One region of the Paenibacillus sp. FSL R7-0210 genome, then DNA from elsewhere that is predicted to be linked to it. Evidence: a T-box and tRNA genes for the amino acid it is inferred to sense, from the RefSeq annotation. Region 1 holds a T-box; the other holds one or more tRNA genes.
The links. The T-box of region 1 lies ahead of MKY64_RS10445 (alanine--tRNA ligase). A T-box ahead of a tRNA ligase gene usually reads a tRNA of that ligase, here a tRNA-Ala.

Region 1 (6,158 bases):
TCATGGTAACGAAGTTACACATAGAATCAAGGAAAGTCTCCAGAAAATAGTAAATACAACAACTTCTATTTGACCTGAAAGTTTCTTTTGAAATCAGTTTTGTTTGTTAAGCCACTCCGATCGCAGCATTGCATATTGAAATTCATCTACCCAAATGCCTTTGGACATGTAATTTTCGAGCAGGTGTCCTTCACGTCTCATGCCTAAACGCTCTAGCACTTGAATCGATTTTGTGTTCCTCACATCGGTAAAAGCGATCAGCTTATGTTTATTTAGTAAGCCAAACACATAGTCAATCAGGGCACGAAGCGCCTCATTCATGTATCCTTTTCCTTGATGCTCAGGTGCTAGAGTGAATCCTATCTCAACCATTCGGGGTTCATCTGCGAGTGTGTGAATGGCACAATCACCGATTAATTGATCTGACTCCGTTAGAGCAATTGCATATTGGAACCAAGTCCCGGGCTGATCCGGGGAATGTACTATTTGTCTGCTGATAAATGCTTCAGCTTCTTGAAGCGTATAATGATCCCAGGATTGAAAACGGGAAACCTCTGGATTCGTCCGGTATTGATAAAAAGAATGTACATCCTGCAAATCAAACTTTCGAATAACAAGCCGGTCGGAAACGCAATATACTTCGTTTGATTTCTCCATAAGTAAACCTCCTGCATCAATAATTATCGTTTGTTACAATCTGCGATGGGCTTGTTCTGCGGCCTCCATGATGATTTCGCCTAACGTTGGATGCGGATGAATGGTCATGGCCATATCTTCTACCGTCGCTCCCATCTCAATCGCAAGGGATAGCTCAGATATAAGAGTAGATGCTTCAGCGCCTACAATCTGTGCACCTAATACAAGACCAGACACAGCATGAGCAACGATTTTGACAAAGCCTTCGGTTTCTTTCAGAGCCAGCGCACGGCCATTAATAGAAAAAATAGATTTTCCAACGACAACAGGAATCGATTGTTGTTTACACGCCGTTTCGCTAAGACCAACGCTCGCAATCTCCGGGTGAGAGAACACAACCAGCGGAAGAGCTTTGTAGTCGATGACAGAGGGTTTACCCGCGATCGCTTCTGCTGCAATTTTTGCTTCATATGAAGCTTTATGAGCCAAGGCAGGGCCTTGAACAATATCTCCAATGGCATAGATATGCGGGATAGATGTTCTGCACTGCTTGTCAATCTCGATCAAGTCTTGTGGAGTAGGGGACAGACCTATATTTTCAAGACCCAAGGTTCCATCTGTGTTCGGTTTCCTGCCCACCGTAATTAACGCATATTCAGCTTGAACAACATGGTGTTGATCCTGACGCATATAATGTAGATTGATGTGACTCGTATATTGGTCTGCTCCTGTAACCTTAGCTTCCGTTAAGATGGTTATCCCGTCCTTCTTCAGTTGACGAACGACAGGTGCGACAAGCTCTGCTTCAAATCCGGGTAAAATCTGTTCACCGCCCTCAAGCATCGTAACTGTGGTTCCAAATCTCGCAAACATCTGACCCAGTTCCACGCCAATATAACCGCCGCCAACTACAACAAGGCTCTTAGGAATACCGGCTAGCGATAGCGCCTCAGTGGATGAAAGAATCCGTCCGCCGAAAGGAAGAGCGCTGATTTCAATCGGACGGGAACCGGTTGCCAGGATGAGATGTTTGAAGCCTATTCGGTGCTCATTCTGTTCAGCGTGATGAATTTCAACGGTATTCGCGTCTATCAAGCTGGCTTCTCCTTCGATAACTGTCACACCTGCTGTTTTAAGTAAAAACCGAACTCCTCCAGACTGCTTATCCACCACAGCTTGCTTAAACAACTGAGCCTCCTGAAAAGAAGAAGCTTCGTCAACAGTATACCAGTGTCTTCGCAAATGAATACGCTCCGCTTCAGCAATCAGCGCTTTGGAAGGAATACAGCCTACATGTGTACATACCCCTCCGATCTGGTGGCGCTCCACAATGACTGTTTTCATACCCAATTGTGACGAACGTAATGCGGCTACATAACCGCCAGGCCCCGATCCAATGACCAGGGTATCTACAGCTTCTAATGAGTTCATAATGAGTACCTCCAAAATAAAATATGATGATCGTAATATATTATAATCATCATATTTTAAAAGAGTCAACACTTCATAATAAATTGACATCAAATAATATGATAATTATAATATTTTAAAAACATTCATAAATACAGACTTATACAAAAGGGAGAGAGCAGGATGCCTTATCCGAAAGGACACAAGCTCAAAGTTCGAAGCCATATTATTACCAGCGCAGCCAAAGCATTTCGCACCCACGGCGTGCGGAATATTAGTCTTCCACATATTATGAAAGGTGCTGGACTGACGCACGGAGGATTTTACTCCCATTTTGCAAATAAAGATCAGCTTGTGATGGAGACCTGTCATTTCGCAATTAGTGACACCATCGACACACTTCAGAGAATTGCAGACCAAAATAAAAATGAAGATCAGACGCCGATTGAGGCCGTCATTGATTTTTACTTAAGCCCTCTGCATCGGGATCAGACGGAAGCCGGTTGTATCTTACCTGCTTTATCAGGAGAGGTTGCCCAGCTACCGGAAAATATTAGGCAAGCGTACACACAAGAGCTGCAACGTTTCATCGCGTTTATTACAAATATGGCTGGGATCGATCCCTCTAATAGTTATGCGTTGGTGAGCAGTATGGTGGGTACTGTGGCACTGGCAAGGGCAGTTAGTGATGAGAAGTTCAGTGATGCTTTATTACAGGCAGGTCTTGTGCAGATCAAACAAATGGTAAGCGCCGGCTCCAGGTTCCCCAGTTAGAACGGAATTGTTATTTGACGAAGTAAGTTGATTGTGCTAGCATTGCTTTAACTTAAAACGAAAAGGCTATGATGAGAAATAGTAACTATTAGGGATCTCACAGAGAGAAGATGGTTGGTGCGAATCTTCATTGATCTAATAGTGAAGCAGTCTCGGAGCTGTGGACCGAACAGAGGAATCTTAGTAGGCTTCAACGGAGTTCCACCGTTATTCAGGAAACAGTATCGGAGCAATCCCGTACTGATAGAGCGCAGAGCAATCTGAAGTTAGGTGGTAACACGGACATAATCGTTCGCCCTAAGTTGACAAGAAACATGTCAGCTTAGGGCTTTTTTGTTTTAAGCATAACTAATATTTGATGGAGGTATTACAATGACACCAGATGAGTTGAGACAATCCTATGTTGATTTTATGAAAAGAATAGGGGCTAGCCAAGTGCCTTCTTCTAGCTTGTTACCGGAAAATGATCCCTCAACGTTGTTTACAGGAAGCGGAATGCAGCCGATGGTTCCCTATTTATTGGGGGAAAAGCATCCGATCGGCAATGAGATTGCTAATATTCAGAAGTGCTTAAGGACAGTGGATATTGATGAAGTAGGGGATACGTCGCATCTGACATTTTTTGAAATGATAGGCCGGTGGGAGTTCAAAGCAAATGAACATAACTATAAGCAAAAGCAAATCGACGCTATTTGGCATTGGCAGATCATCGAATTAGGAATGGATCCGGGCAGGCTGTATATCAGTGCTTTCGCAGGAAGTGACGAATTGAATATACCGAAAGATACGGAAGCCCTTGGGCTCTGGTCAGCAAAATTCAAATCCGTCGGGATAGAACCCATCATTGAAGATGATCCCTGGCAATATGGGGCATCCAGAGGCGGGAAAATATTCTTATACGATGAAAAAGAAAATTGGTGGAGCCGGGCCGGAAGTCCTCTCCATATGCCGGTTGGTGAACCGGGTGGACCCGATAGTGAAATGTTTTATGATCTTGACCCAAGCGGTGATCCACTGGATCATCCTGCTTCTGAAAGCGACAGATTCCTGGAAATTGGGAACAACGTATTTATGTGTTACACAAAAGGAGAGACCGGATTCGTAAAAATGCAAAATCCCAATCTGGATTATGGAGGCGGATTAGAAAGGGTGGCTACAGCCCTTAACGGGGACAAGGATATTTACAATACGGCTTTCTTCCTTAATCCCAAGAACAAGTTGATGGAGCTAAGCGGTAAATCCTATGCTGACGATCTAAAGTCCTTTAGAATCATACTGGATCATGTGAGAGCGGCTACGTTTCTCATTAATGACGGTGCAGAGCCGGCAAATAGTGATGCAGGGTATATAACAAGAAGGCTATTAAGAAGGGCCATCCGTGCGGGTAAAAAAATAGGGATACAAGGAAGCTTTGTGGGTCAGTTGTCTGAAGTTTATATCGATGAAGCAACAGCTTATGAAGATTTGATCCGCAATAAAAAGAAAGTAATTGAAATCGTAAATAAGGAAGAAAGTCTTTTCTATAGAACATTACAGCAAGGAGAATTTGAAATACAGAAGCATCTGAAGAATAAGGGTAAAGTTACGGGGGCAGATGCCTTTTATTTTTACGAAACCTATGGATTTCCCTTGGAGTTGACAGAAGAGTATTTAACTGAAAGTGGATATAGCATGGAAGACAAGGCGTCTTATACAGAAGCGGCAAAGAAACATGCTGAAATGAGCAGAACTGCTTCTGCGGGTAAATTTAAAGGTGGCTTAGCTGAACATTCCGCAGAAACAACCGCGCTGCACACGGTATCTCATTTGCTACTTGCGGGGTTAAGGGAAGTTCTAGGTGATCATGTTCACCAACAAGGAAGTAATATTACTTCCGAACGATTACGGTTTGACTTCAACCATGATGAAAAACTTACCCCCGAGCAAATAGCTAAGGTGGAGAAGTATGTGAATGATGCAATTTCATCGAAAGCAGTTACCTCTATTTCAGAGCTGCCTAAACTTGAAGCGAAAGAAAGTAATGTGGAAGGAAACTTTTGGGATAAATATCCGGATATCGTTAAGGTGTATACCATCCAAGATCACGAAGGGAAAGTGTGGAGCCGGGAAGTATGTGGAGGGCCTCATGTAGAAGATACCACAAACTTAGGAACATTCCGTATTGCAAAAGAACAATCTTCGGCTGCTGGAGTCAGAAGGATTAAGGGAGTAATTAAAGATAAAGCAATTCGGATTTAATCCGAATTGCTTTTTTACTGCTAATAGAAATATTGCAGAGAGTATCAATCTGACATCATTCACTCTGATGAATATCGTTCGGAAGTTCATCATTGAGTTTCTGGTACCCGAGTCCCCATGTTTCCATAGAGAATATAATTGGCTTCAGTGAATTTCCTAAGTCACTTAAGCTGTATTCGACTCTCGGAGGGACTTCTGCAAAAACAGTACGAATGACAATTCCATCCTCTTCCATTGAGCGTAAATTTTCAGTGAGAACCTTTTGACTGATCTCCGGGATACTTTTACGAAGTTCTCCGAATCGTTGAGTTCCCTTCAAAAGATCCCTCATAACCAATAGCTTCCACTTGTTACCTATCAATCCAACTGTCGTTGCGACGGGACACAACGGCAACTCTTTTTTTGAAATCACTACATTATCGCCTCCAATAGTTACTAATAGGTTCCTATATAACAAAAAGGTGCCTACTTTCAAAACCAATACATTGCTTATATTATAATTCTGTCGATGAAAAATCAAATGAAAATGATGAAAGGGGGAGGGAGTTTGAGAGAAAGTTTATGGATGCAACTGAGTGACTATTTTTCGAATCATATGTCAACGTTCTTGAATTCTTGGAAAGAGCATTTAGAGATCAGTTTATTGGCATTGATGATTTCTACACTTATAGGAATGATCTTAGGTACCTTATCAACTAAATATAGTCGTTCCGAAAAATGGATCACCTCGTTATTTCAAACATTACGAATCATTCCCAGCCTAGCAATCTTACTTCTGTTGCTTCCTATCATGGGTACTGGAATTAGGCCAGCCCTTGTCGCTCTCATTATTTTAGGAATCCCTCCAATCTTAATGAATACAGTATCCGGATTACAAAGTGTGTCCATGTCTTTACTTGAATCTGCACAAGGTGTAGGGATGTCTGAACGACAAATCAGATGGAAAATCCAATTCCCAGTGGCTGGACCATTGATTTTGACAGGGATTAAAACCGCTGCGATTGAAATTATCGCCAGCGCTACCTTGGCTGCCAAAATTGGAGCTGGTGGATTAGGAGAGATCATTTTTACCGGTTTAGGACTCAATCGAACGGATTTAC
Region 2 (6,158 bases), 4.9 Mb from region 1:
TCCAGCTTCGAAGTTCATGTTTATCCCCTGAAAGCATTTAGCCATTCATCCCTTCGGATGGTTCACGGCATCAATGTCAATCTGGATAAACACGCCTCAAAGGCGCAGTGAAGTCGATCCTAGCCATAGCTTCGGTGGTGTGTTTAGCCCCGTTACATTTTCGGCGCAGAGTCACTCGACCAGTGAGCTATTACGCACTCTTTCAATGGTGGCTGCTTCTAAGCCAACATCCTGGTTGTCTGTGCAACTCCACATCCTTTCCCACTTAACACACACTTGGGGACCTTAGCTGATGGTCTGGGCTGTTTCCCTTTTGACAATGGATCTTAGCACTCACTGTCTGACTCCCGGCAAGAAGTAAATGGCATTCGGAGTTTGACTGAGCTTGGTAACCCTTGCGGGCCCCGCACCCAATCAGTGCTCTACCTCCACCACTCCATTCACCGAGGCTAGCCCTAAAGCTATTTCGGGGAGAACCAGCTATCTCCGAGTTCGATTGGAATTTCTCCGCTACCCCCACCTCATCCCCGCATTTTTCAACATGCGTGGGTTCGGGCCTCCAGTGCGTGTTACCGCACCTTCACCCTGGACAGGGGTAGATCACACGGTTTCGGGTCTACGTCCACATACTCAGTCGCCCTATTCAGACTCGCTTTCGCTGCGGCTCCGGCTTCTCACCTTAACCTTGCATGTTAAACGTAACTCGCCGGTTCATTCTACAAAAGGCACGCCATCACCCATAGAAAGGGCTCTGACTTTTTGTAAGCACACGGTTTCAGGTTCTATTTCACTCCCCTTCCGGGGTGCTTTTCACCTTTCCCTCACGGTACTGTTTCACTATCGGTCGCCAGGTAGTATTTAGCCTTAGCAGATGGTCCTGCTGGATTCATACGGGGTTTCACGTGCCCCGCACTACTCGGGATCCGTCTCGGAGGGAACACAGTTTAGGCTACAGGGCTTTTACCTCTATCGCGGGCCTTTCCAGACCTCTTCACCTACTGAATTCCTTTGTAACTCCATGTGAGACGTCCCACAACCCCAAGAGGCAAGCCCCTTGGTTTAGGCTGTTCCGCGTTCGCTCGCCGCTACTGACGGAATCACTATTGTTTTCTCTTCCTCAGGGTACTTAGATGTTTCAGTTCCCCTGGTCTGCCTCTGCGTATCCTATGTATTCAGATACGAGTAACTGCGAATTACCACAGCTGGGTTTCCCCATTCGGACACCCCCGGATCAAAGCTTGCTTACAGCTCCCCGAGGCAGTTTCGTTGTTCGCCACGTCCTTCGTCGGCTCCTGGCGCCTAGGCATCCTCCGTGTGCTCTTAGTAGCTTAACCTCGATTTTTCCGTCAGGAAAATATCGGACAATGAATTTCTTCAACGCCTGTATTTCCATCAAGATCATCGTAGCATCGCCATTAATATGAAACTTGTTTACACAAGTTCAGCTTAAAGGAATGTTCTAAAACGCAAATTCGTTTCGGTATCCAGTTTTCAAGGATCAAGTTGCTGTTATTACGGGACAATCACGACTGTGATGTTCGGAATAACAGACAATGTATTTAGTATTTCAGACATAACAAATAGATGAAGTTTGTTGGTGGAGCCAAGCGGGATCGAACCGCTGACCTCCTGCTTGCAAGGCAGGCGCTCTCCCAGCTGAGCTATGGCCCCGCAAATTCCATCAAAACCGAACAAATGGAAACGCTCAAGGCTTTACGAAGTAAAGCCTACTTCAGGAAGCAAGCTTCCTGAAGACTTTTATTTGAATGTCTTCATTGCAGAAGACGATTCTCCATAGAAAGGAGGTGATCCAGCCGCACCTTCCGATACGGCTACCTTGTTACGACTTCACCCCAATCATCTACCCCACCTTCGGCGGCTGGCTCCCTTGCGGGTTACCCCACCGACTTCGGGTGTTGTAAACTCTCGTGGTGTGACGGGCGGTGTGTACAAGACCCGGGAACGTATTCACCGCGGCATGCTGATCCGCGATTACTAGCAATTCCGACTTCATGCAGGCGAGTTGCAGCCTGCAATCCGAACTGAGACCGGCTTTGCTGGGATTGGCTCCACCTCGCGGCTTCGCTTCCCGTTGTACCGGCCATTGTAGTACGTGTGTAGCCCAGGTCATAAGGGGCATGATGATTTGACGTCATCCCCACCTTCCTCCGGTTTGTCACCGGCAGTCACTCTAGAGTGCCCAGCTTCACCTGCTGGCAACTAAAGTCAAGGGTTGCGCTCGTTGCGGGACTTAACCCAACATCTCACGACACGAGCTGACGACAACCATGCACCACCTGTCTCAACTTTCCCCGAAGGGCACCTGATGCATCTCTGCTTCGTTAGTTGGATGTCAAGACCTGGTAAGGTTCTTCGCGTTGCTTCGAATTAAACCACATACTCCACTGCTTGTGCGGGTCCCCGTCAATTCCTTTGAGTTTCAGTCTTGCGACCGTACTCCCCAGGCGGAGTGCTTACTGTGTTAACTTCGGCACCAAGGGTATCGAAACCCCTAACACCTAGCACTCATCGTTTACGGCGTGGACTACCAGGGTATCTAATCCTGTTTGCTCCCCACGCTTTCGCGCCTCAGCGTCAGTTACAGCCCAGAAAGTCGCCTTCGCCACTGGTGTTCCTCCACATATCTACGCATTTCACCGCTACACGTGGAATTCCACTTTCCTCTTCTGTACTCAAGTCACCCAGTTTCCAGTGCGACCTCAGGTTGAGCCCAAGGTTTAAACACCAGACTTAAATAACCGCCTGCGCGCGCTTTACGCCCAATAATTCCGGACAACGCTTGCCCCCTACGTATTACCGCGGCTGCTGGCACGTAGTTAGCCGGGGCTTTCTTCTCAGGTACCGTCACTCCGGTAGCAGTTACTCTACCGGACGTTCTTCCCTGGCAACAGAGCTTTACGATCCGAAAACCTTCATCACTCACGCGGCATTGCTCCGTCAGGCTTGCGCCCATTGCGGAAGATTCCCTACTGCTGCCTCCCGTAGGAGTCTGGGCCGTGTCTCAGTCCCAGTGTGGCCGTTCACCCTCTCAGGTCGGCTACGCATCGTCGCCTTGGTGGGCCGTTACCCCACCAACTAGCTAATGCGCCGCAGGCCCATCCCCAAGCAGCAGATTGCTCCGCCTTTCATTCTCTCCTCAGGAGAAAAAAGAAATTATCCGGTATTAGCTACCGTTTCCGGTAGTTATCCCAGGCTTGAGGGCAGGTTGCCTACGTGTTACTCACCCGTCCGCCGCTAAGTCTGAAAGGAAGCAAGCTTCCTCTCAAACTCCGCTCGACTTGCATGTATTAGGCATGCCGCCAGCGTTCGTCCTGAGCCAGGATCAAACTCTCCAAATTGGTATTTAGAAAGAGCGATTGCTCATTTTGAAACTGACGATTCATTGAATGAATCTTGTAAAAATTAAAGCGTTCCATTTGTTCAGTTTTCAAAGAACTTGCTCCCGGCATTTCAACGTTATGTCTCTTGCACAGGAATTAGATCATATCATTTTATTACGTTTGTTGTCAACTTATTTTTCTTCCGCCGCTCAATTCAGCGTCGATGTCTCATAAGCACAAGAGATAATATATCACGCGCTCCAAGCGTTTGCAAGTCTTTTTTTATAATAGGATTAAGCACTGCTTTTTTTGAGTTAATAGTGAATAGTTCACCGCAGCTCTGCACAAATTGATTCCCATAATACTTCATTTGTCGCTACAATAGAATTTATCTTCGTATCCTATAGATAACTTATTTATTAACTGTTCCTGAAAGGAGTTCAAATGTCCAACAAGACCCTGCCTCAAGCTCCACCCGGCCCTCTGGGGGAATCACGAAATCTGCAGCAGGCTACCATCTACCGTATTTTGCTTGCTGTCAGCTTTGTTCATTTATTCAATGATTCCATTCAGGCACTGATTCCGGCGATGTTCCCTGTATTAAAGGATAACCTGGTGCTCTCTTATGCCCAGATCGGCTGGATTGCGTTCGCGCTGAATCTCACCTCTTCGGTGATTCAGCCTATTATCGGCTTCGCCGCTGACCGGAAGCCGCGTCCGATCCTGCTCCCGCTGGGGATGTGCTGTACCTTTGCCGGGGTGTTCCTGCTCGCTTTTGCAGGTAATTATGTATTAGTGATTGTATCCGTAATGCTTGTGGGCTTCGGATCAGCTGCGTTCCATCCGGAAGGGATGCGTGTGGCTCATATGGCTGCCGGTCAGCGCAAGGGGCTGTCGCAATCCATATTTCAGGTGGGCGGCAACGCCGGCCAGGCCTTGGGTCCTCTATTAATGAAGTGGGTATTCATTCCCTTCGGTCAGATGGGCGCTCTCGGCTTCACCGTTATCGCCGCTGCCGGAGTCGCCATCCAGGCCTATGTGGCCCGCTGGTACCGAGAGATGCTGGATGCCGGATACACCTTCCGCAAAAAGTCAGCGTCACGCTCTATCGACCCTGCCCGCAGCAAACGTATTCTGATTACAACGGTTATTCTGGTCTTCATCGTATTCGTGCGATCCTGGTACGGCGCCTCCATCGGCGGGTATTATGCCTTCTATCTAATGGACAAATACGGGATGACGCTGGATAAGGCTCAGATCTATATCTTCATCTATCTCGCTGCCGGCGCTGTCGGCACCTTCTTCGGGGGCCCGCTGGCAGACCGCTTCGGCCGCCGTAATCTTATTCTGGTGTCGATGATCGGGACGGTGCCTTTTGCGCTGGCCCTGCCTTTTGTGAACCAGTTCTGGGCGGCCGTGCTGCTGATCATCTCCGGGTTCATTCTATTATCCAGCTTCTCCGTCACTGTGATCTACGCGCAGATGCTGTATCCAGGCAATATCGGTACGGTCTCGGGTCTGATTACCGGCCTTGCCTTCGGGCTTGGCGGAATTGGCTCTGTCGTAATTGGGCATCTGATCGACACGATCGGAATAGCCACGGTGTTCGTGGCCTGCGGCTTCCTGCCGCTGCTCGGTCTGCTGGCCCTGCTGCTGCCCGGCGACAAGAAGCTGGAGGAATGGGCAGCGGAATAATCCGCTGAATCTGGATAACGGCAGAGAATTATTCAAGGGACACTTTTTGCGGTACAATTAGTTGAAACTTGAATTAATCACTCTAAGGTGGAGGCACCAGAGGAGGCTAAGCGCTTGAAAAACTTACTTACACCCCTTCGCAAAGGATACGGAAAGAAGCTCGTCTCGATTCACTTGTGGAATGCCTGGCTGGTCTTAATCCTTGCCGTTAGTGGTCTAATGCTGGTAGGCGGCTTCTGGAGAGAGCTGCTGGGTGAGGGCAGAGTGTGGCTGAAATGGGGCCATATCGTGTTCGGTCTGGCGCTGTTGATCCCTGTGGTCTATTATCTGCTCCTGGCGGCGAAGCACTGGAAGCGGCTCAAGGGTAAACCTGCGCAAAAAGCCAACGTCCTCTTCGTGCTGACGCTTTTGATCGGCTGGCTGATCTCAGGGGTTGTGCTCTGGCAGTTCAGGCTTGCCGGGCCGAGAGCAGCGAATACTGCGTTATTCATTCATGATCTGCTGACCTGGGTCGGCCTGCCAGTCATCATCTATCACTCCATTACACGGGTGAAGTGGCTGAAGGAGCCCAAGAAGCGCACGATTGTGGCAGAAGCTGTACCTGTTGAAGAGGCCTCTTCTCCCGCAGGACGGGCTCGGCGCACGGCTCCTTCTGAAGCCCAGCCTATGTATTCACGCCGCGGGTTCATTAAGGTTGCGGTAGGCGCAGGGCTTGCTGTCACGCTCGGTCCCACTTTTGTCCGCTGGATCGGTAAATCCCTGCAGTTTCCCGGCACAGCTGACTATGCGGCAAGCAATGCCAATGCATTGGTTCCCGATCCTATTCCGCTGGCGGAATCGGCACCTCCTATCGGCGGGGGAGCCGAGGGCAGCTTTCGCGTATATACGGTCACGGCCATTCCCGCGTTCGACAACTCCAACTGGTCTTTTACCATTGATGGCCTGGTGGATAAGAAGCTGAGCTGGAACTGGGAAGAGTTCGTCAAGCTGCAGCGCGAGGTGCAGGTCAGTGATTTTCACTGCGTAACAGGCTGGTCTGTGTACAAAAATACATGGGAGGGCCTCCCCCTCTCGAAGCTGCTCGATATGGCCGGTGTGCAGCCTGGGGCCGTCATGGTCAAG

Region 2: it encodes a tRNA-Ala, which carries the amino acid that the T-box ahead of MKY64_RS10445 (alanine--tRNA ligase) is inferred to sense. The anticodon was not compared.

Annotation. Positions count from the first base shown of each region.
Region 1 covers NZ_JBBPAR010000001.1:2,385,295-2,391,452, reverse strand. The annotation lists gene MKY64_RS10465 (MBL fold metallo-hydrolase) at 1-73, shown strand, start outside; gene MKY64_RS10460 (GNAT family N-acetyltransferase) at 94-657, opposite strand; gene lpdA (dihydrolipoyl dehydrogenase) at 691-2,067, opposite strand; gene MKY64_RS10450 (TetR/AcrR family transcriptional regulator) at 2,230-2,820, shown strand; T-box leader at 2,880-3,123, shown strand; gene MKY64_RS10445 (alanine--tRNA ligase) at 3,193-5,058, shown strand; gene MKY64_RS10440 (winged helix-turn-helix transcriptional regulator) at 5,114-5,470, opposite strand; gene MKY64_RS10435 (ABC transporter permease) at 5,606-6,158, shown strand, end outside.
Region 2 covers NZ_JBBPAR010000001.1:7,286,417-7,292,574, reverse strand. The annotation lists rRNA gene MKY64_RS31145 (23S ribosomal RNA) at 1-1,334, opposite strand, end outside; tRNA gene MKY64_RS31140 (tRNA-Ala) at 1,596-1,671, opposite strand; rRNA gene MKY64_RS31135 (16S ribosomal RNA) at 1,799-3,359, opposite strand; gene MKY64_RS31130 (MFS transporter) at 3,786-5,036, shown strand; gene MKY64_RS31125 (molybdopterin-dependent oxidoreductase) at 5,151-6,158, shown strand, end outside.